DNA from 4 places in the Halochromatium sp. genome. Region 2 is predicted to be linked to each of the others. Evidence: predicted binding sites of a transcription regulator. Region 2 holds the regulator's gene; each other region holds the start of a gene.

Region 1 (5,592 bases), on a different contig from region 2:
GCGGAAAGGAGACCAGCAGCACCACACGTGCAACCATCGCTGGATTGAACAGGTTCTGGCCAAGCCCACCGAAGACCTGCTTGCCGACGATGATGGCGACGAAGGCGCCGACCAGGCCGATCCACCAGGGCGCCCAGGGCGGCAGCGTCAACGCGAGCAGCCAGCCCGTCAGCAACGCGGAGCCGTCCATCAGGCTCGGTCTGAGCGGCTTGCCCGCCAGGAACAGGGCCATGGCCTCGAACAGCAGCGCGGCGCCCAGGGTCACCGCGAACAGGATGATCGCCGGCCAGCCGAACTGCCAAAGGCCAAGCAGGGTGGCCGGAAGCAACGCGAGCATGACCAATCGCATGGTACGGTCGATGCTGACCGGCGCGTGCGCATGAGGGCTCGCGGCGAGTTGCGCATTGATCATGCTGACGCCTCCGCAACCGCCTTGTCCTGAGTCGACTCGGGCGCTTGTCTTTTCGCGTTGTCGAGCAGGTTTTCGGTCGGGGGCTCGGTCTCGACAGAGGGATCAATCTGGGCTGCAGCCGCGGTCGCACTCGCAGCTTCGAGCTTAGCCTGCTTCTTGGCTTCTGCCTCACGCTTGCGCTTGGCCATCGCCTCGCGCTTGGCGCGCTTCTGTGCCTCGAGCCGTTGTGCACGCTGCTCGGCCAGGCGCTTGGTTTCGGTTTGCTTCTGCTTGGCCCGACCGCGCGCGGCCAGTTCGCCCTTAGCATGATTGAAGAACTGGACCAGCGGCAGATGGGCGGGACAGACATAGGCACAGGAGCCGCAGCCAATGCAGTCCATGAGCCCGGTCGAGACCGCTGCGTCGAGATCACCGCTGCGGACCTGGGCGGCCATGCTCAGAGGCACCAATCCGCACGGACAGGCGCCGACACAGCTGCCACAGCGGATGCAGGGACCAGGCTCGCGCTTGTCGGTTTCGGCGGCAGTGAGCGCCAGGATGCCGTTGGTCCCCTTCATCACCGGCACCCGCAGCTCGGGGATCGGCTGTCCCATCATCGGTCCGCCAGCGATCAGGCGATCCGGCTCCTCGCGGAACCGACCGCAATGCTCGACCAGATCCTCGATCTTGGTGCCGATCAGCACGCGTAGGTTCTTCGGCGCGCTGATCGCACCACCGGTAACGCTGATCACGCGCGAGACCAGTGGCTGACCAAGGCGCAGGGCCTCGTGCACGGCAAAGGCGGTGGCCGGATTGTGCACCACGACGCCGATATCGGCGGTCAGCCCGCGCGCCGGCGTCTCCTTGCCGGTCAGGGTCTGCACCAGGTGCTTCTCCGAGCCCATCGGATAACGCATCGGCAGGCGTACCACCTCGGCTGAATCGAGCTCAGGCGCATCAAGCTCGGCTGTCGCACGCTGCAGCGTCGCCAGCGCCTCGGGCTTGTTGCCCTCGATACCGAACAGCAGGCGCGCAACGCCGAGCGCGCGCGCCATGATGCGCGCACCATCGACGATGGCCTTCGCCTGCTCGCGCATCAGTTGATCGTCGCAGGTCAGATAGGGCTCGCACTCGGAGCCATTGATCACCAGCGTCGAGAGCCGGTAACGCTTGCCGAGCCCGAGCTTGACCGCCGACGGAAAGGTGGCGCCGCCCATGCCAACGATGCCGGCATCGGCGACCCGCTGCGCGATCTCGGCCGGCTCCAATGCGAGCGGATCATCGACCCCGGCGATGCGCTTGTGCCAGCGATCCTTGCCATCCGGCTGCAAGGTGATCGTGCGCACTGAGAGGCCGGAGGGATGATTTGCGGGGTAGAGGCCGAGTCCAACGATGCGGCCCGAGGTCGGGGCATGGATCGGCGCCGAGACCGCGCCCTGAGCGCGCGCGATCAGCTCGCCCTTGGCCACATATTGGCGCCGCTGAACGACCGGATTGGCGACTGCACCGATATGCTGTTGCAGCGGGATATGCAGTAGCTTTGGCAGCGGCAGCGCCTCGATCGGCCGGCCCGCGGCTAGGGTCTTGCGGTCGTCGGGGTGGACGCCACCGCGGATCTGGAAGAGTCGCATCGAACAGGCCTCAGCGAGCTTGAAGGGGATGGGGTCATGCGGCCAGCGGCTCGGGCCAGACCCAATTCAATGGGGTCTGCGTCGGAGCGCGCATCTCGATGCACTCGGTCGGGCAATCCTCGGCGCAGTCGCCACAGCCAATGCAGGCATCCTCAAACACGGCGTGGATCTGATCCTTGGCGCCGACGATGGCATCGGTCGGGCAGCGCTTGAAACACTTGGTACAGCCCACGCAGAGGCGCTCGTGCACATAGGCGATCCGCGGCGCCTGCTCAGCGACCGCGCTCAGATCAACGCTCACCCCAAGCCGCTGCGCCAGCGCCTGCGCCAAGGCTCGGCCACCGGGCGGACAGAGCGTCACCGGCGCCTTGCCTTCGGCAACCGCGACTGCCGCTGGCGCACAACCGGGATAGCCGCATTGGCCACATTGTGAGCCGGGCAAGAGTGCTTCGACCTCGGCCACCAGTGGGCTCTCTTCGACCCTCAGGAACCGAGCCGCCACCCCCAGCAGTGCTCCGAGCCCCAGACCAAGAACAGTCAGGCTCAAGATTGCAGATAGCATCATCTCAAAGGCTCCACATCATTCGGCAACGGCCAGCCCGGCAAAGCCCAAGAAGGCCAGCGAAAGCAGCCCGGCGACACTGAAGGCGATCGGCGCACCGGCGAAGGTCGCCGGCACCTGCGCCAGCGCCAAGCGCTCGCGCAGCCCGGCAAAGAGCACCATCACCAACGTGAACCCCAGCGCTGAGCCAAAGCCATACAGCAGGCTTTCGACGAAGCTGTGCTGCTCCTGCACATTCAGCAGGGCCACGCCGAGCACCGCACAGTTGGTGGTGATCAAGGGCAGAAAGATGCCGAGCACCTGATAGAGCGTGGGCGAGACCTTGCGCACCATCATCTCGGTGAACTGCACGACCGCCGCGATCACCAAGATGAAGGTGAGGATGCGCAGGAAGCCAATGTCTAAAGGCTCGAGCACCAGATGCTCCAATAGCCAGCTCGCGGCGGCGGCCAGGGTCAGCACGAAGGTGGTCGCCAAGCCCATGCCCAGCGCGGTATCCAGCTTCCCGGACACGCCCATGAACGGGCAGAGGCCAAGAAACTTGACCAGCACCACGTTGTTCACGAGCGCGGTCGCGAGGATCAGCATCAGAGACTCGGTCATGAGACGTCGGCAAGGCGCTCCAACAAATACCTTGGCGCGCAGCCACGGCTGCTCGCACTCGACAATGGCGGCAATTAAGCAAACCGGATGCCAGTGCTCAATCTGAACGCCTGCTGGTGAATATGACGAGCACCAAAACCGAGCATTAATCGCGCCGGAGCGATGTCTTTGCCTAGCCTGGCCGCCACCTGGGAGGATCACGGAGACGGTCAAGCGGATGCAGGCGTTGCAGGGAGACGGGTGTTTGCGAGAGGGGCGACTGTCGCGGATGACACAGCAAAGATGCTGCAGCGCAGCACATTGTCGCAAACCCGACAACCCTGCATGACTCGCCCAACGTTGGGGCTGCGCATCTTCCCCAAGCGGAGGGACACATAGAGGTCAATGCACGACGGCACGAATACTGCATAATCAGTCGATGGCGAAGGGCCTTGCCTCAGAGAACGCTTCAGTCGCTGACGCAAGCTGTATGGCCATCAAGACAGGATCTCTTGGGCCCTGCGGACTCGCCCGATTTGCCGGCACAACAACGACGGTTAACGACAGAGGAGAAACCCATGGCTCGATCATCGCCTGAGAGCAGTTCCCTGCATCCGCAACAGTCGAGTCCGAGCCCGGCCTCGCCGAACGCCGCGCGAGACAGATCACCGCAAGGCATCGCCGATCATGGCGAGCCACTGGTGCGCAATGCCATCGCTGCCTTCCTCCGCCAGCCACCGGCGAGCACGCCGCCCGAGGTCCTCTCTGCGCTGCGCCTGATGGCCGGCGATGCATCAGAACCACTCCCACCGAGGCTCTACTTCGAGACCGTGGAGCAAGCGCCCGTCGCGATATCAATCACTGACTCGACGGCAAAGATCCTCTATGCCAATGCTGCGTTCGAGCACCTCACCGGCTATCTGCGCGACGAGGTGCTTGGCAAGAACCAGTCGATCCTCTCCAGCAATGCGACCCCGGACAGCATCTATCGGCAGCTTTGGCGGACCATCCAACGCAAGAAGACCTGGACAGGCACCCTGGTCAATCAGCGCAAGGGGGGCGATGAGTATCTCGCCGAGCTGGTCATCTCGCCAGTGCTCGACAGCAGCGGTGAGATTGCCTACTTCCTCGGCATGCACCGAGATGTGACGCGCGAGCATGAGCTGGCGAGCGCGCTCAGACAGCAGAAGACGCGCATCGAGAATGTGCTCGATGCCGCGCCGACGGTGATGGTGTTGCTCGATGCCGAGGGCGAGATCATCCTCGACAACATGGAGTATAAGAAGCTCTTCGGCGACCTTCGCGGCCGCGAGCCGCTGCCGTTGATCCGAGCCGCGCTGCGCGAGCAGGCCGGCTTCGATCCCCTCGCGCGGACCGTCCCCGCCAATGGCGAGGGCGAAGACTTCAAGAACGTCGAGATCAGCCTCGAGGTCCCCGGCAGCCTTGGACCACGCTGGTTCTCCTGTTCCGGCACCTGCATCAGCGAGCAGGACGGCAGCGCCCGCAGCTACTTCGGCCGCGGCAAGCGCGGCGATGCCCGCCTGCTCCTGCTGGCCACTGACGTCACCGCGCGGCATCGCGAGATCGAGCGCGCGCACTTGGAGCACCTGCGCGCACGCATTGCCGAGCAACGACTGACACAAGGCATGCGCGAGGCCCTATCCGCGGCGAGCTACCAGATTCAGACTCCCCTCAACCTGCTACGCGCGGCCAATGCCATGTTTGCCAGTGGCGCCGGCACCCTCGAGGGCTTTGCGCCGACCCTCGCGCAGATCACCAAGACCAGCGAGCAGGCGCTGAAGACGCTGCAAGCGGCGCTTCCGGACGAGATCATCGAGGCCGGCGTCAGCGTCAATGTCAATGAACTGGTGCGCCATGTGCTTGCGCTGGAGACCGATGCCCTTCTCGCAGCCGGCGTCACCGTCGATTGGCGTCCAGCCCATGTCCTGCCGGAGATCACCGCGCGTCAGACCGAGCTGCGCTCCTTGTTCAAGAATCTGATCGACAATGCGCTGCAAGCGACGCGCGAGGGCGGACGCAGCCAGCGCGAGCTGCACATCAGTACCCGCGCCCTCGATGATACGGTCGAGGTCTGTATTCAGGATAGTGGACCGGGCTTCCCAAGCGGCGATCGTTACAAGGCCTTCGAGCCCTTCTATATTGGCTGGCGAAACCGACGCGGTCGCGCAGGCATGGGGCTGCCGCTAGCGCAGGAGATTGCGAACCAGCATGGCGGTAGCATCGAGATCGACCCGGACTACAACGATGGCTGCCGCCTCCTCGTGACCCTGACCAACGCCCTGCCCCGTGACTAACGCAGAGCAAGTAGTAATGTACGACAAGGATCTCCCGGACGCGCCAGGTCCGGATATGTACCCAGGTACGCGCCCAGGTTTGCACCCAGGTATGCACCAAGAAGCAGTCCC
Region 2 (5,592 bases):
GGAACCGAGACCCCGAGGATGCTGCGCGCAGAGAGGCTACCGCGAAGCCGGTCCATTTGCGCCAGCGCTTCCTCATCGAACGACCGCATGTTGACAATCAAGTTCAGCTGCTCGCGACGCTGTACCGCTCCCTCGCCGAACATCGCGCGAACATTCAGTACGCCGAGTCCACGCACCTCGAGAAAGTCTCTGAGCAGCGGCGGGCAGCTTCCCTCCAGGGTCTCCGGCCCGATACGCGCCACCTCAGGGGCGTCGTCGGCGATCAACCGGTGACCGCGCACCACCATCTCGAGCGCGAGCTCGCTCTTGCCGATTCCTGGGTCGCCGACCAAGAGCACGCCCATGCCCAGCACATCGAGAAAGACCCCGTGCAAGGTGGTGCGCTCCGCCAGCGCATAGGTGAGGAAGTATTGCAATCGGTCGACGATCTCCTCTTCCTCACTGGGCGAGGAGAGCAGTGGCGTGCCAAACCGCCGAGCACGGACCATGAAGCCCGGAGGCGGATCGATGTCCTGCGCAAAGATGACCGCGGCCGGCCTTGCTAAGAACAGCCGCTCGATGATATCCCGCTCAGCAGCTCGATTGAGGTCGTCAAGATGGCGGACCTCGGCAAGCCCCAGCACCTGCAAACGGTTAGGATGGATACAGTTCAGCGAGCCGACCAGACTCTGGGCGGCGCCGGCCGTGGAGTCTGCGCTGATCAGAGGCAGCGGTTGCTCTGGCACCGGCGTTAGCCAGCGCAGCCCAAGCCTGGGGCCAAGATGTTCAACCAACCCTTGCAGCGTGTCGACGGGCGGCATCTGTGCGATCAAGGCAAGCTAATCACGCTGCTGCAACAGGTCCAGCAGCCTGCTGCTACTCTCTGCAGCCCGCAAGGCCAAACGCAGCTGCGGGTCGCTGAAGCGCTCGGCGAGCTCGGCCAACAAGCTCAGGTGTGCGTCGGTCGCTTCACTCGGCACCAACAGACCAAAGGCAAGATCAACCGGCTGGTCATCCGGGGCGTCGAAGCTCACTGCCTGTGTCAGCTGAACAAAAGCACCAACAGCATGATCGATGCCGTCGATACGTGCGTGTGGCAGCGCGATGCCTTCACCCAAGCCAGTGCTGCCCAACCGCTCACGCTCATTGAGGAGATCAAAGACCAACGCCGGTGAGCACTGCGAGCAGGCTGTCGCCAGGAGCTCAGCGAGGGATTCCAATAGGCGCTTCTTGCTCGTGACCTCAACACGACAGCGGGCTCGAGGCTCAGTGATTAGACTGGGGGGAAGCATCGACCGTTGCTCCAGGAAAGTGGTCTTTGCGCGCTGGGCACAGCGTTGCCGGATCGCATCGGCGCGGTTGGGACGGATGCACGGCAAGGGGCAGGGACATGAGCGCCCCAGCGTAACAAAATAAGCGTAACAAAAGATGCCGGAGCGGATCAGATCGCGCTCCGGCGCAGGGCTTAGGCTCACAGCTCATCGCTGCGAGCACGGCAATCTTACCAGCAGCACTCAGTGCAGCGGCTCCTCATCCGGCTCAGGTTCAACTGGCTCACCCTCCACCACCGTCTTTGTCGGAGACCCCCGGTGACTCTGTCGTTTCTCCTTGTACTTCAGAACCTGGCGGTCAAGCTTGTCGATCAGTCCATCAATGGCTGCATACATGTCCTCATGAACGGCATCGGCAAACACATCCGCACCATTCATGTGGATGCGAGCCTCTGCCTTCTGCCGCAGCTTTTCGACACTCAGGATCACATGAACCTTGATCACATGATCGAAGTGGCGCTCTAGGCGCTCGAATTTGCTCTCGACATAGCCCTTCAGCGGCTCGGTGATATCGACATGATGGCCCGTCAGGTTGATTTGCATGGCGTCACTCCAGGGTTTGCAGGCGATCTCCAGCGGCAGTCACTCAGCACTGCAGCTAGAGGCGCTTGCGCTCATTCGAGGGTGGGATACCCATTGCCTCGCGGTACTTGGCGACGGTACGTCGCGCGACATTGATGCCCTGCTCGGACAGGATGCCGGCGATCTTGCTGTCGCTCAGCGGTTTGTTCGCCGTCTCGGCGGCGATCAGCTTGCGAATGACGGCGCGGATAGCCGTCGACGAGCATTCGCCACCCGACGCCGTGCCCACATGGCTGGAAAAGAAATACTTGAACTCGAGCGTACCACGCGGGGTATGCATGTACTTTTGCGTGGTCACCCGTGAGACCGTTGACTCGTGCAGCTCGAGCGAGTCCGCAACGTCCCTGAGTATCAGCGGGCGCATCGCCTCCTCGCCGTAGTCGAAGAAATCGCGCTGCAGCTCGACGATCTTGGTCGCGACCCTCAGCACCGTATCGTTGCGGCTGAGCAGACTCTTGATGAACCAACGGGCCTCCTGCAGATGCGTCTTCAGGCAAACATTCTCGGCACCGTCATCCGCGCGCCGGATCAGCTTCGCATACTCTTCGTTCACCCGCAGTTTAGGCTGAGTTTCAGGATTTAGCTCGACTTGCCAGACACCGGCGCGCTTGCGCACCAGCACGTCGGGGATCACGTAATCGGGCCGATGGTCGCTGATCAGCGATCCAGGGCGCGGCTGCAACGAGCGGACTAGTGATAACGCGCGTCCCAGCTCGATATCCGAGAGCTTGGTATGCCGACGCATCTCGTCAAGATCATTGCGGGCCAATGCCTCGAACAGGCTGTCGCAAATCTTCAGCGCGCCAGCGCGATGCGGCGTATCAGGCGGCAGCTGGCGCAGTTGTAGCAATAAGCACTCACGCGGATCACGGGCACCGACCCCGGCCGGATCAAGGGCCTGAATAGCATGCAGTACGGCCTCAATCTCATCGAGCTCCAGGTCCTCGAGCTCGAGCGTCTCGATCAGCTCGGCGGGATCGAGCCGAAGATAGCCATCACCATCGATCGCATCGATCAATGCCTCGGCAATCATGCGATCACGCGGCCCCAGGTGCCCCAGACCGAGCTGCCACTCGAGATGATCATGCAGGGTTTGTGGTCTCGATTGCTGCGCAAACAGGTCGACATCATCAGATGAGCTTGGACCTGGCGAGGCAGACGGGCCAGCGTACTGCTCGTGGGGCTCGCTATCATAGGTATCGCTCCATTCGCTATCGACGGCCAGCTCGTCAGGCAGGGCACTGGATTCAGCCGGAACCTCTGCGTCTACGCCCGAATCTGCTTGACTTTGCTGCAGCTTAGCGGTCTCGCCAGTCATCTCTGTCGAGCGATCACGCCCAGTCTCTTCCTCCTCCGCGGTCTCGAGCATCAGGTTGGACTCGAGCGCATCCTGGATCTCGCGCTGGAGGTCGAGTGTGGAGAGCTGCAACAGCTTGATCGCTTGCTGGAGCTGCGGCGTCATGGTCAACTGCTGACCAAGACGAAGCTGGATGCTTTGCTTCATTCCGAGCGGCTATCTGGGTACGAAAGGCTTGATACAGAGGCGCAGTCTAGACGAAAAGGCCGCTGACTCGCAGCGCTGGGCGTCGATCCAGTCATCTCGGCACGCTGGTTCAGAGCCGAAAATGCTCGCCGAGATAGACCGCTCGCACCTGCGGGTCTTGCAGCAAGGCGGCCGGAGCGCCGGTGGCAATCACCCGGCCGGCATTGATGATGTAGGCCCGGTCGCAGATGCCCAGGGTCTCGCGAACGTTGTGATCGGTGATCAGCACACCGATCTGCCGATCCCGTAGGTGGCCAATGATGCCCTTGATATCGCCCACCGCGATCGGATCGACCCCGGCAAAGGGCTCATCGAGCAACATCACCTTGGGCTCAACCGCAAGCGCGCGAGCGATCTCTAGCCGTCGCCGCTCACCGCCAGAGAGGCTGAGAGCGAGTGAATCGGCCACATGGGCGATGCCGAGCTCGTCCAATAACTCGTCGCAGCGCTGTCTGCGGTCCTCGCGGGTGCTGCCATTGCGCATCTCGAGCACCGCCATCAGATTATCTCGAGCGCTGAGCTTTCGGAAGACCGAAGGCTCCTGCGCCAAGTAGCTCAGACCACGCCGCGCCCTTGCATGCATCGGCCGATGGGTGATGTCCTCGCCATCGAGGATAATCCTGCCTGCATCGGCGCCCACGAGCCCGACGACCATGTAGAAGCTCGTGGTCTTGCCGGCCCCATTCGGCCCCAACAGGCCAACGACCTCACCAGCCTCGACGGCCAGATCGACACCATTGACCACGCGCCGACGTCGATAGGTCTTGGCCAGCGCAGTCGCTTCCAGCGTCGGCATCACTGCTCCGATGCTGGCTTGGTTCCGGACGCTGGCGCAGGTGTTGGTGCAGTTTCCGACTCGGGCTCGATCCGAATCTTCACCCGCTCGCGGCCCTGGGCGCTGCTGCCGGCGGTAACACGCTCAGTGATCCGATTGTAGACGATGCGGTCGCTGGCGAAGCGATCCTCGCCTTGCACCAGCACCGCCTCATCGATCAGGGTCAGCTCCTCGCGATCGGCCTCATACTCCATCCGCAATGCGCGTCCTTTGACCTCCTCCGGATCATCATCGAGCTGCTGCCGATAACGCACCGGCTGACCGATCGCGATGATCATCTCGGCACGGCGGTCAGGCTTGTGATGGACCAACACCTCGTCTGCCTGAATATGCATACTGCCCTGCGTAACCTCGACGTTACCGATGTAGAGGCTGGTCAGCTGCTTTTCGTCGAGCTCAGCGGCATCGGCCTCGATATACATTGGCTGGTACTGATCAGACTCGAGCGCGCGTGTGGTTGTCGGGGCGCCAAGCGCCAGCCCTAACAGTGCAGCCAGCATCCAACCCGAGCGTTGCTTCGGACTCATGGCCTCTTCCTCATCGTGCATTTATCCGGCATTGTCGCCATCGCTAGCAGCCTGACCCAAGGCCTGGCTCGGAGCCTGGCTGGGGTCCTGACCCAGAGGCTGACTGGGAGACTGACTGGGAGCAACCGCAGCGCGGGCGCGTCCAAACAGCTGGATGCGCATGCTGCTGCCCAGCCAGGCACGCATGCCTTCAGTCCCCGTTATCCAGTCCTCCTCGCGCTCGATCTCGACGAAGCGCCCGGTCTCGGCATAGTCGACCTCGGGCAGCACCAGTAGCTCACTGGTACGCAGCTCGATCGGCGCCGACAGCGCTGTCGCGAGTCGATGCAGCCGCACGTCCTGCTCAAGCAAGATCTCGTCGCCAGACTCGTTGATCCATGCCTGCGCCGAGCGGGCCCACCAGCTCGGTCCAGCATCGCCATAAACGACCAGAACGGGATCATCCAGCTCACTACTGCCATCGTCCGGATAATGCCGCAGTCTCCGGGCAACAAGACGATGCTCGGGCACACCCGCTGCGTTGAGACTAACGGCGCGAAGCCCGTCGACAACATAGTCAGGACGGCGCTCATCGCTGCCGGTTGCACCCTCGTCGCTATCCCTTGTGGACAACAGCCAGGAGCCAATCAGGCCAATAGCCAACAGTACCATCCCGACGAATAGCTCGCGTCGCGTTAAGGACATGGTAAGAGAAGCTCAAGACGATCGACTGGCTGAGCGCGTGCAACGCGGGGGCAACGGCGACCTGGTGTCGAGGCTCTCGCCAGCAGCGTCGGTAAGCAGCCCGTCAAGCAG
Region 3 (5,592 bases), on a different contig from region 2:
ACTCCGAGCACTGGAAAACCATGCAGGCCGCTGGCGTCAAGCTCGCGCGCGCCTTGCCCATCGGTAATCCCATTCTGCGCGTGCTCGGCGGCCGCATCGACCTTCGCAATCACCGCAAGATCGTCGTCATCGACGACTGGATTACCTACTGCGGCAGCCAGAACTGCGCCGACCCCGAGTTCCGGGTCAAGCCCAAGTACGCGCCCTGGGTCGATATGATGGTCCGCTTCGAAGGGCCGATCGCACGTCAGAACCAGCATCTGTTCGCCGGTGACTGGATGGCGCATGTCGATGATGACATCGATGCGCTGCTGCTGCGTCCGATTCCGAGCATTACCGCCAGGCGAGTCGGCGAAAGCCGAAACGGCTCTTCAACGGACAGTGGCAATGTTGGCCCAGCCGGCACCCCGAGCTCAAGCCGCAGCAGCACCAGCACCCGTACTGGCAGTCCGAGCACCGCCATGGATAGCGCTAGCGAGCTCATCTTCTCTGCCCCCGACGCTGTCACGGAGATCGCTAGCTCCCCCACTGAACCGAATGGTAGCAGCACCCAATCGATCGATGAATTTGCGCTCAGAGCCAGCATCAGCGCCCAAGTCGTCGGCACCGGTCCCACAGTGCGCTACTCGGCCATGCCCGAGCTGTTCGAAGCCCTGATCTACAGCGCCCGCCACAGCTTGGTGATCACCACCCCCTACTACGTACCCGACGAATCCATGCAGGCCGCCCTCTGCGCCAGCGCCCGCCGCGGCGTCGAGACCCTGATCGTCTTCCCTCAACGCAACGACAGCCGCATCGTCGCCGCCACCAGCCGCAGCTACTATGCCGACCTCCTCGACGCCGGCGTCCAAATCTACGAATACGTCGGCGGCCTCCTACACACCAAGTCCCTCACCCTAGACGGCGAGATCAGCCTCGTCGGCTCCGCCAACATGGACCGCCGCAGCTTCGATCTCAACTATGAGAACAATATCCTGCTCTACGATCCTGATCTGACCGAGCAGATCCGAGCGCGCCAACAGCGCTACCTCGAAAGCGCGCTGCTCGTCGACCCCGAGCAGGTCGCCAACTGGCCCCGCCATCGGCGCCTCATCAACAACACCGTCGCCATGCTGGGGCCGGTATTGTAATTGTGAGTAGACATCGATTCGCGCGTACTTATCAGACTGGGTGCTATGCCAATATCGTCAAATAGTGTCTATTTTTGTCAGCTATGTTTGGCAGCAGGGGCGCATATATCTAGTCAAATCTTGCTCTAGATCATTGCTTGAGGTGTTATCAATGACTTCTATAGGAGACTACCAAGTGATCACTCATCAAAGGTACGTTGGCATGCCTATTGCTTCTTATTAACTGTGCGCTGACTCGACCATACATTCAAGACGAGCTCACGTACTACAGTCAGAATTTCGACTCTAAATTCAACAGGACATCATGATGAAGAAGCAAAGATTACAAGCTGGTTTTACGCTTATCGAACTGATGATCGTGGTTGCCATAATCGGCATTCTCGCGGCAATCGCAATTCCTTCTTATTTGGATTATACGCAACGTGCACGTATGTCTGAGCTGCTTGTCGCTGGATCAGCGGCTAAGACAACTGTTAGCGAAAATATTATCAGTAACAACGATACTGCAAATTCCTGCGATGGCGTAACTACAATAGCTGCAGATGACGAGGCGGGCAATATTGCAACACTAGAGTGCGCCGACGCTGGTGTCATCACAATCACTGGTACAGACACTGTTGACGGGTGCCCAGTAACACTCACACCGACACTTGAGGATAATGGCATGGTCACCTGGGCATGTTCCACCACTGAAGACTGTCTATCAATGGTTCCACAAGAATGCCGTAACACGGAGTGATCTAATAAGCTGTTGAACTCTAGAGCTCAAGAACAACGTAGCTTGCAGTTAGCGGTTGCGTAGTCTATGCGAATACGAGAGCAACCGAAGTTGCTCTCGCATTTTTCAGCCTGAATTATGAAGTTGAGCTTCTTATCCGACGATGCGGTTCATAAGACCATGGCATTGAAGCCCTAACGATTGCGCCCCTGACACGGACACGGACGGCATGACGGCGGCATCCGTTGGGCTTCGGAGTGCCTCTTCCTTGAGCCTCGCTTCCACTGTCTAGGCCTCAACAAAGCTAAGCGGCCTCAGGAGCGGCCTCACTAGCTTCATCCTCTCGCTCCTGGCCTTTCGACTTGGACTTCTTGGATTTCGCTGCCTTTTTCGGCGCTGCCTCTAGCTGCGGTGCGGTGACGATATAGAATGGTGTCAGGGCCATCACGAACAGCAGTGGCAGCAGTGGGGTGGCGTACTGCGGTGCTGCGGTGCCGAAGATCTTGGCGAGGGTTGTGTAGATCAGGACCAAGCTGATGCTGCGCAGGCCAATACGCTGTGCCGGGGTCAGGCGTCGACCAGCGAAGGGTAGCCAGACCAGCAGCGCACCCAGTGCACCGAGCAGCAGCACAGGATCGTGCAGGAGCTGCATGAATTCCGCGCTGGTAAGAAAGGCCGGGTTCTCGGTGTAGGGCGATTCTGACACCGGGTAGACAAAGGTCTGCTCAATCCCTGCCTGCTCGCCCACCGACCAAAGTACCGTCGGCTTGTCGATGAAGTACCAGCTCAGGAATCCGCGCGGATCATCGAGAAAACCGCCACTGAACTGGCCAAGCACCGTTTGCAGATCCGTCGCCTCTGTGGAGGCTGCGTCTCCCGTTTGTGATTCCGGCATTCCCTGCTGGAGGCTGGCGGCGATTGGTGCGGTGTCGATTGGGGTGTCGATCACCTCCTGATTACGTGCGATCCAGGGGCCGACGATCAAGGCAAAACCGAGAATCGCGGCGATCGGTGTGATCAGCTTCGAGGCGCCTTTGCTCGACGCATATAAAACCAGCAGCCAAGGCAGAATCAAGAATTCGTAGGTGGGATCGACCCAGACCACGAGGCCCAGTAAGACGGCTGCCACAAAGCCGCTAATCAGAGCCTTGCGCTCACCAATCTTTGCCGTCGTGGTTAGGTAAAGCAGTAGGATCACGAGCAGCAGCGTCGCGCTGACGACATAAAGGCTGATGTTCACCAGATAAGGGCTGACGGCGGTCAGCAGTGCCGCGATCAGGGCCCAATGTCGGTCCATCAGCCGACTGGTGAGCATAAACACGAGCAGGATCGCCAAGGCGCCGAGCACGAGCTGCGAGATGACGATCGCGTTAATGCTGCCGGTACTCGCCTCCGGGTTGGCGAACAGCGAGAGAAACAATGGATAGCCGAGACTCCCAAAGGTCTCAGAGGTATCGGCTTCAGCGTTGGCATCGAAGGGAGCAGACAAGATCTGGAGGGCGCCTTGGCTGCTCAGGGTCTGCGCCAGCGCGTAGGCATCGGCGGAGCCTGCCTGAAGCGGCTCGACCACCTCGGTGCCTAGATAGGCCTGACCGCGCAGAAATACGCCGGCGGCGATGATCACTGCCAGCATCAATAAAGTGGCGAGGGAGACGGACGAACTGCTGCGCTGCTTTTTCTGCGGCTTTGTTGACGGATCTGGGCTCACGAGACGGCTCCTCTGGCGTTGATGCGAGGCAAAAACCTACGCTAGCAAGGTGAATACAGCTTGACAAAACTTCATAACGATACCTTAAAGTTCTTGCGGAATGCGAGCGCCAGCGCCTGGGTCGGAGACCTGCAGCACAGAACCTTAGGGATTTCCCTTATTGCGCGACCTCGTATATCATAAGTCCCTAATCTCGTTTGCTGAAAACATAACAACAGGAAGGAGCTTATGCGAACCGCCTCCATCGCTGCCTTCGCTGCAACCATCGTCCCCTCAATGCTCTTGTCGCCGGTGCTCGAGCCGCGTGAAACAAAGGAGCTCAAGCCAGTCGAAACCAGGCTCGAGCCATTGTCACAGGTTTCGCCTGCCGAGGCCGTTGCGACGGCTGATAGTTCAGCGCCGACCGCCTGCGCGATCCCGTCGGATGCCAGGCCGATCGCTCGCGTCACGGAGGTAGAGCCCGCTATCGACGAAGACCTGCATTGCCTCGCCCTCAACATCTACCATGAGGCCCGATCCGAGCCGTTGACCGGCCAGATCGCCGTTGCTCAGGTGACCCTGAACCGGGTTGCTTCCGAAGCCTTTCCGGAGTCGGTCTGCGACGTCGTTAAACAGGGCGGTCAAAAGCGCAATCGCTGCCAGTTCTCCTGGTGGTGCGACGGTAAGTCGGACCATCCCACGGAAGAGAAGGCCTGGCGCAAGTCTCTCGACCTGGGGCGCCAGATCCTGGCGGAGCAATCCCCTGACCCGACCAACGGTGCCCTCTACTATCATGCCACCTATGTCTCGCCGAAATGGTCGCGCTCGTTCCAACGCACCGCCCAGATCGGACGCCACCTCTTCTATCGTCCCGCGTCGCGCCCCAGCCAGAGCTGACGTCATCGCGCGTATACGACAGATACTGGCGGATACGGGCCGATACGGGCAGAACGAGCCTGCTAGATCGTCGTCCCTTTCATCCGGCTTGTCGGTCCAGTTCGTGAACAAAGACAGACGCGGTTGCGCGCTCGAGCCCCCTCGCCTGCTCGACGACGCGCCCATGATGGGTGAACAGGATGACTTGGGTCGTGGCGGAAAACTCAACCAGGGCCTCTAGGGTCGCGCGGGATCGCTCATCGTCGAACTGGATCAGGATATCGTCGACGATGAGCGGCAACGGCTCGGAGCTCTGACAATAGTGGTCGATCGCCGCGAGCCTTAGCGCTAGGTAGAGCTGATCGCGCGTGCCTGTGCTCATCGCCTCCACCCGGAGCCGTTCGCCGTTCGGTCGCCTGCCAACCAGCACCGGCTGGTCGACCTCATCGAAATCGGTCTCGACGGCAATCAGAGAGCCGCAGGTCAGCTTACTGAAGTAACGGCTCGCCTGCGTCAGGATGGGATCGCGATGCTTTCGCCGAAAGGCCTCGATCTCGTCACGCAGCAGGCGCGCTGCGAGCCTCAAGCGGATGTAGCGCTCGGCCTGTCCGCGCAGCTCGGAGAGCGTCTGCTGAACCTGCTCCGCGAGTGCCGAGGCCTCATCAGACCCTGCCATCGCCTGGAATTGGCCTTCGGCACTCAACTTCTGCTCAAAAATCAGTTCGCGTTGCGGTTTCAGCTCGCGGTCGATCCGCTGATCGAGAGCGGCAAGCTCAGCGATCACCGCATCGCGGTCGATCTCTGCGGCCTCGGCCTCTAAGCCTTCAAGGCTCAACCCATCACCATTGTCGATCAGCTCGGTCTCAACCTCACGCAGCTGGTTGATCAGCCTGCGGCGATCAAGGAAACGCCGTTCGACGGCCTCGAGCTCGTCGACGCTGTCACAACCCGCCTGTTGGCAGAGCTCGGCCAGCACAGCGTCCGCCGAGCTAAGCACCCCATTGGCATCGCGGATCTCGTGCTCGGCTTGGATCATCTGCTTATTGAGCTCGTCGAGCCGACTTTTCGCCGCTCGCTGCTCAGTCAGCTGTGCGGCGAGCTGGTGCATGGCCTCACCTACCGGACGACGCGCAAGGTTCGGAGCCAACCGCTCCAGCAGACCCCGCACATCGCGCTCGAAA
Region 4 (5,592 bases), on a different contig from region 2:
TACCCCTTCGGCCGCCGCGAACATCTCATTCAGATCCTCGGCGAAGCCGCGCCTTGCGCCGGGCGACGGACCATGGACCTCCGCCACCAGGGTCTGCAGCACCGGCGGTCCCGGGGGCATCTCGACCACGCTGATCTGGGCATCGTGCTCCTCTGCCAGCGGTGTGAGCAGCTCGCGCACCGCCTGGGCGATGGCGTGGCTGCTGCGCTCGCGCTCCTCCTTATCCAGCAGCCGCACCTGGAGATCGGCGAGCCAGGGGTCCTGACGCAGGTAGTAGTGCCGCACTAGGCCATTGAAGTCGAACGGTGCGGCGGTGCCGATGTAGGCCTGCAACGAGCGCACCTCGGGGACACTGCGCAGCCGCTGCGCGAGCTGGTGGGCCGTGTTGGCGGTCGTCGGCAGCGCGGTCCCCTCGGGGAGGTCGATGACCACAGCGATCTCCGGCTTGTTGTCAGAGGGGAGCATCTTCACCGTCACGGCCTTGAGCGGCAGCAGGGCGACCGCGGCGAAGAAGGCGACGATGATGCTGATCAGAAACAGCCAGCGGGCCGGCCGCCGTTCGATCAAAGGCTCGATCAGCGGCCGGTAGGCGCGATCGATCCAGCCCTGCAGGCGCTTCTCACGACTTGCCGAGCGCTCCAGCGCCGCGAGCTTCGGCCGCAGCCGGTAGGCGAGCCAGGGCGTGAAGACGAAGGCGGCGAACAGCGAGAACAGCATCGCCACCGAGCCCAGGATCGGGATCGGGCGCATGTAGGGGCCCATCATCCCGGTGACGAAGCCCATCGGCAGCAGGGCGGCGAGCACGGTCAGGGTCGCGATGATGGTCGGATTGCCGACCTCGCCGACGGCGTCGATCGCCACCGACTTGGCGGTTGCGCCATCGGCGAGCCAGCGCCGGAAGATGTTCTCGACCACCACGGTCGCATCATCGACCAGGATGCCGATCGAGAAGATCAGTGCGAAGAGGCTGACCCGGTTGATCGTGAAACCGAGCGCGCCGGCCGACCAGACCGTCATCAGGATCACCACCGGGATCACGGCCAGCACGATCAACGCCGGACGCAGCCCAATGGCGATCAGCGACAGGACCGCGACGGCCGCGGTGGCGCCGATCAGCGACAGCAGCAGCTCGTTGACCTTGCGATCCGCGGTCTCGCCGTAGTTGCGGGTCACCGCCACCTGCACCTGATCCGGGATCATGGTCCCCTTGAGCTGCTCGACCCGCTCCAACAGATCATTGGTCACGGTCACCCCATTGGAGCCGGGCTGCTTGGCGATCGCGATGGTGACCGCACCAACACCATTGGCTGCCTCGTCCGCCGGATGACTCGGCCCGGTGTAGAAGAAGACTGCCTGATCGGCGCGCTCGGCTCCGGCATCGACCTTGGCAACGTCACCCACGTAGACCGACTGTCCACCCTCGGTGTTGATGACCAGGCGCTCGATGTCCCCAGCGCCTTGGAGGTTTTGGCCAACCGATACCGAGCGCTGAGTCGCTCCTTGCTCCACGCTGCCGGTGCCGCGTCCGGTATTGGCGCTGCGGATGGTCTCGGCGAGCTGATCCCAACTCAGCCCGTAACCGCGCAGCTGCTCCGGCTGCGGCTCGATGCCGATCTCACGCTGGCGGCCACCGACAACGAAGCCATTACCAGTGTTCTCGACCTGCTTGAGCTCCTGCAACAGCTGCAGGCCGAGCAGCCGCAGGCGCGCGTCGTCGATCTCCTCGGACCAGAGGGTCAGTGTCAGCACCGGTACGTCGTCTATGGTCTTCGGCTGCACAAGCCACTCGGTCAGGTTCGGGGGCACCTTGTCCAGGTTCGACTCGATGGTATCGTGCACGGCGACCACGGCGGGATCGATCGGCGTGCCCACCTCGAAGCGCACCGTCACCAGCCCCTCCTCGCGGCGGCTGACCGAGTAAACGTGCTCGACGTCATTCAGCTCGCTCATTAGCCGCTCCAGCGGCTCCACCGCCAGCCGCGCGACCTGGCCGGACGAGGCGCCCGGATAGCGCAGGGTGATGTCGACCATCGGCACCGAGATGTCCGGGTCCTCCTGCCGCGGGGTGGTCAGCAGGCCGAGGATGCCGATTCCCAGTGTCGCTAGCAGCAGCAGCGGGGTTAGCGGCGAATCGATGAAGAAGGCCGCGATGCGCCCGGCGATGCCGCGACCCCGTCCGGTCTCATCTGGACGCTCGTCCGAACGGCCGTCCGGGGTCTCAGTCTCCGCGGCATCGTTGGGAGCGGTGTTGGGGTCGGTCTCGGCAGGGTCATTGGTAGACATGGGCAAACGCAGGGCTCAACGACGGATCATGAATCGGGTGATTTACACCACTGATGGCGGCTATGCACCGACGGCTCCGTCGTTTGCTGAGACGGCTTCCCCCTCGACCGGGTAGCCCGCATCCATCCAGTCCTCGATCCCGCCTGCATACCGATACAGGTCGTTGAAGCCCGCCTGCTCGAGCCGCTTAGCTGCTGCATGCGAGGCATTGCAGTCGAAGTTGGAGCAGTAGAGCACGACGCGGCTGTCCTCGCTTGCACCAAGCTCCCGTATGCGCTCATCGAGTCCCTGGTCTGTCGCAGGCACGTTATGCGAATCAGGGATATGCGCCTTTGCGAAGGCCGCTGGGTCGAGCACATTGACGAGTAAGACATCGTCGCCGCGGTCGATCATCGCCTTAAGCTCCTCTCGCGTTAGCGTCTGCATAGCCATTCCTCCTAACAAGGTTCGAGCGGGTCTGCCGACGGACTCGGTTGGTCTGTCCGTTCGGTCTCAATGGGGTCTGCGCTGATGCGCTCCCTGATGACCGCTCAGCAGAGCGATCAGCGCCGTTGCCTTGTAAGCAAGTCGAGTACCAGGCGCAGAGGGCGCTATGCCCCGCATGCCATTGCGATGGCATTCCGCTGCGATGCCCGCTGCAGATCCCCCGCCCGGTCCACAGAGACGGGTGGCATGTTCGATGCATCCGATGCAAGCGATGCTCAGGGACTCGCCGGCTGCGCCGAGCACCCCAGCATCATCTCTTGTGTCATCGATCATCTTAGGAGGTTAGTCATGAGCTATCGCATCAGTCCCTTTGCTGGCATCACCTTGTCGCTGATCCTGACGGGATCATTGCTGACGGCCGAAGGCTTTGCTGCCGAAGGCATGAAATCGGATGACTCGTCTGCCAGTGCCTCGGCGACCGCAGGATCGACCTCCGACGAGCTGATGGGCGCCCAGGAGACGGTTCGAGAGGCGGCGAAGGTTGTTCAGAAGATCAAGTCCGACCCTCAGGCGAGCGACCTGCTCGACCAGGCCAAGGCGATCTTTGTCGTTCCTGATTATGCGCGGGCAGCACTGGTCGTCGGTGGTGCCGGGGGACAGGGCGTGCTTGTCGCCAAGCATGATGGCGAGTGGTCAGCACCCGCCTTCTACAATATCGGCACCTTTCAGATTGGCGCTGCGGCTGGTGCCGAGGCGGGTGAGGTCGCCTTCGTGATCCTATCCGGTGATCTCCTCGAGAGCTTTGGACAGATGCATAACTTTGCGCTCAATTCGGATACCGGCTACACCGTCGTCGAGGATTCGGAGCGCACACAAACCTCGATCGGCAAGGGCACCGATGTCGCCGTCTGGTCCGGGACTGAAGGCCTTTATGGTGATTTCGCCGCCAGCGTCTCGGACATCTTCTGGGACGAGGGTGCGAACAACGCCTATTACGGTCGTCAGGTGACGGCAACTGAGATCATCAATGGCGAGGTCGAGGACCCGATGTCGCCAAGCCCGCTGCTCAGTGCTGAAACGCCCTGACCCCGAGCCGGCGCCGCGGCCCTTGGGCGCCTATCTGGCGGCAGAAGGGTCCCTCACTGTCAGATCGCCATCGCTGCGGGCCTGGAGGTTGAAGGTGGCTGATTCATCGCAACGGCTTCAACGCCGGGTCCGCTTTCCGTTTCTGGTCTTCTATGGCGTTGGCACCATGGTCGGTGGTGGCTTCTACGCGCTGTCTGGTGAGGTGGCTGGCCGGGTCGGGCTCCATGCGCCGCTGGCCTTCGCGCTCGCCGGGGCGCTGGCGCTGTTGTCCGCGCTGAGCTTTGCTGAGCTCTCGGGTCGGCTCCCGCATAGTGGCGGCTCCGCGCGGTATGTTGAGGAGGCCTTTGGCAGTGCTCGGCTCGCGGCCCTTGTGGGCTGGCTCGTGATCAGCACCGGCGTCGTCTCGGCAGCGACGCTCGCCGTTGCCACCACCGGTTTCCTGCGCGATCTGGCACCACTGCCGAGCGCGCCAACCACGCTGGTGTTGGTGTTGGCCATGGGCGCGATCGCGGCTTGGGGGATTGCCGAGGCGGTCGCGATCGTCGTCGTGATCACCCTGCTTGAGGTGGGAGCGCTGCTGTACATCGTGCTGAGCATGGGCGAGGTGCTCGGCACGCTGCCGGCGCAGGCATCGGCCATCCTGGTTCCGGCCGATCTTAGCGTGGTCGCCGGTATCCTTGGCGCCTCCTTCCTTGCCTTCTACGCCTTCATCGGCTTCGAGGACATGGTGACCGTTGCCGAGGAGGTTCAGGATGTGCGCCGAGCCCTGCCAGCAGCGGTGATCACCAGTCTCGGGTTGACCATGGCGCTTTATGTCGTTGTCGCGACGGTCGCCGTGTTGGCGGTGCCGCCCGCTGAGCTGGCCGCCGCTGACACACCGCTGGCCCGGGTGGTCGCTGAGCAGGGCCAGCTTGCCATCACCGCCATCGTGCTGGTGAGCATGCTGACGGGCATCAACGGCGCTCTGGTGCAAGTGGTCATGGCCGCGCGCGTCGCCTACGGGATGGCCGAGCGCAGGGTGGCGCCGCGCTGGCTTGCGACGGTCAATCCGCACACGCGGACGCCATTACCTGCGACGACGCTCGCAACCTTGCTGGTGCTAGCGCTCGCATTGACATTCGGTCTCGAGGCCCTGGCCAAGGCGACCAGCGCAATCATCCTGGTCGTGTTCACGCTGGTGAACCTGGGCCTGTTACGCATCAAGCGACGTCAACCGGACACGCCGGCTGCGGTCCCACGGCTGCCCCTCTGGGTACCGGTCGGTGGCGCCCTCGCGTCGGCGGCTTTGTTGCTATTTCAGATCAGCCGTTGGTTGACGGCGGCGGCCGCTTGAGGTGATCACGCAAACCGTCTCCGGCTATCCACGCCCAACCTCTTGGAGGAAAACGATGACCACCCGTATCTATATCCGCGCTCGCGATCCGCAGAATGGGCGGCGACTGGTTGAGGAGTTGATCGCTGACGGGGTCGATCCGGATGCCTTTACCCTGATCGGCAAGCAGCTTCCGGACGGCCTCCCGGTGCATCGGAGACGCTGGCTCGATGATTCGAGTGCCGCGCTGCGCGGCGCGCTGGTCAGCGCCGGCGTCGTGCTGGCCGTCTCCTTGCTGTTGTTCCAGGTCTCGGAGCCCTGGGCACTGCTGGCGCTGGTCGTCATCGCCGCCGCCATTGGTGGTGGCTGGTGGGTGAGGCGGAATCGCCGCGCCAATCTCCCTCTGTCGGCCCAGCGTGAGGCCATGCAAGGGGGCGATCTGTTGATCGCCGCTGATCTGCCCGATACCGAAGCACCTCGGGTCG

What was found. Region 2 encodes sigma-54, which starts transcription at its own class of promoters, with help from an activator protein. Its sites were predicted from a motif close to TGGCANGNTNCNTGCTT; they were not measured.
Region 1: the regulator sigma-54 is predicted to act here: its motif matches at 3,264-3,280, upstream of rsxA (electron transport complex subunit RsxA).
Region 3: the regulator sigma-54 is predicted to act here: its motif matches at 1,329-1,345, upstream of ACY693_RS06495 (pilin).
Region 4: the regulator sigma-54 is predicted to act here: its motif matches at 2,952-2,968, upstream of ACY693_RS12150 (lipid-binding SYLF domain-containing protein).

The regions. Positions count from the first base shown of each region.
Region 1 is NZ_JBUDPI010000188.1:1,095-6,686, forward strand. It holds gene ACY693_RS11935 (RnfABCDGE type electron transport complex subunit D) at 1-412, opposite strand, end outside; gene rsxC (electron transport complex subunit RsxC) at 409-2,022, opposite strand; gene ACY693_RS11945 (RnfABCDGE type electron transport complex subunit B) at 2,057-2,584, opposite strand; gene rsxA (electron transport complex subunit RsxA) at 2,603-3,187, opposite strand; gene nifL (nitrogen fixation negative regulator NifL) at 3,745-5,481, shown strand.
Region 2 is NZ_JBUDPI010000016.1:1,960-7,551, forward strand. It holds gene hprK (HPr(Ser) kinase/phosphatase) at 1-800, opposite strand, end outside; gene ACY693_RS02115 (PTS sugar transporter subunit IIA) at 819-1,271, opposite strand; gene hpf (ribosome hibernation-promoting factor, HPF/YfiA family) at 1,494-1,853, opposite strand; gene ACY693_RS02125 (RNA polymerase factor sigma-54) at 1,909-3,396, opposite strand; gene lptB (LPS export ABC transporter ATP-binding protein) at 3,506-4,231, opposite strand; gene lptA (lipopolysaccharide transport periplasmic protein LptA) at 4,231-4,797, opposite strand; gene lptC (LPS export ABC transporter periplasmic protein LptC) at 4,819-5,481, opposite strand.
Region 3 is NZ_JBUDPI010000071.1:4,764-10,355, reverse strand. It holds gene ACY693_RS06500 (phospholipase D-like domain-containing protein) at 1-1,130, shown strand, start outside; gene ACY693_RS06495 (pilin) at 1,438-1,869, shown strand; gene ACY693_RS06490 (glycosyltransferase family 39 protein) at 2,153-3,481, opposite strand; gene ACY693_RS06485 (cell wall hydrolase) at 3,785-4,432, shown strand; gene ACY693_RS06480 (ATP-binding protein) at 4,512-5,592, opposite strand, start outside.
Region 4 is NZ_JBUDPI010000195.1:485-6,076, forward strand. It holds partial or broken gene ACY693_RS12140 (efflux RND transporter permease subunit) at 1-2,283, opposite strand, end outside; gene ACY693_RS12145 (rhodanese-like domain-containing protein) at 2,344-2,709, opposite strand; gene ACY693_RS12150 (lipid-binding SYLF domain-containing protein) at 3,058-3,795, shown strand; gene ACY693_RS12155 (APC family permease) at 3,890-5,128, shown strand; gene ACY693_RS12160 (hypothetical protein) at 5,184-5,592, shown strand, end outside.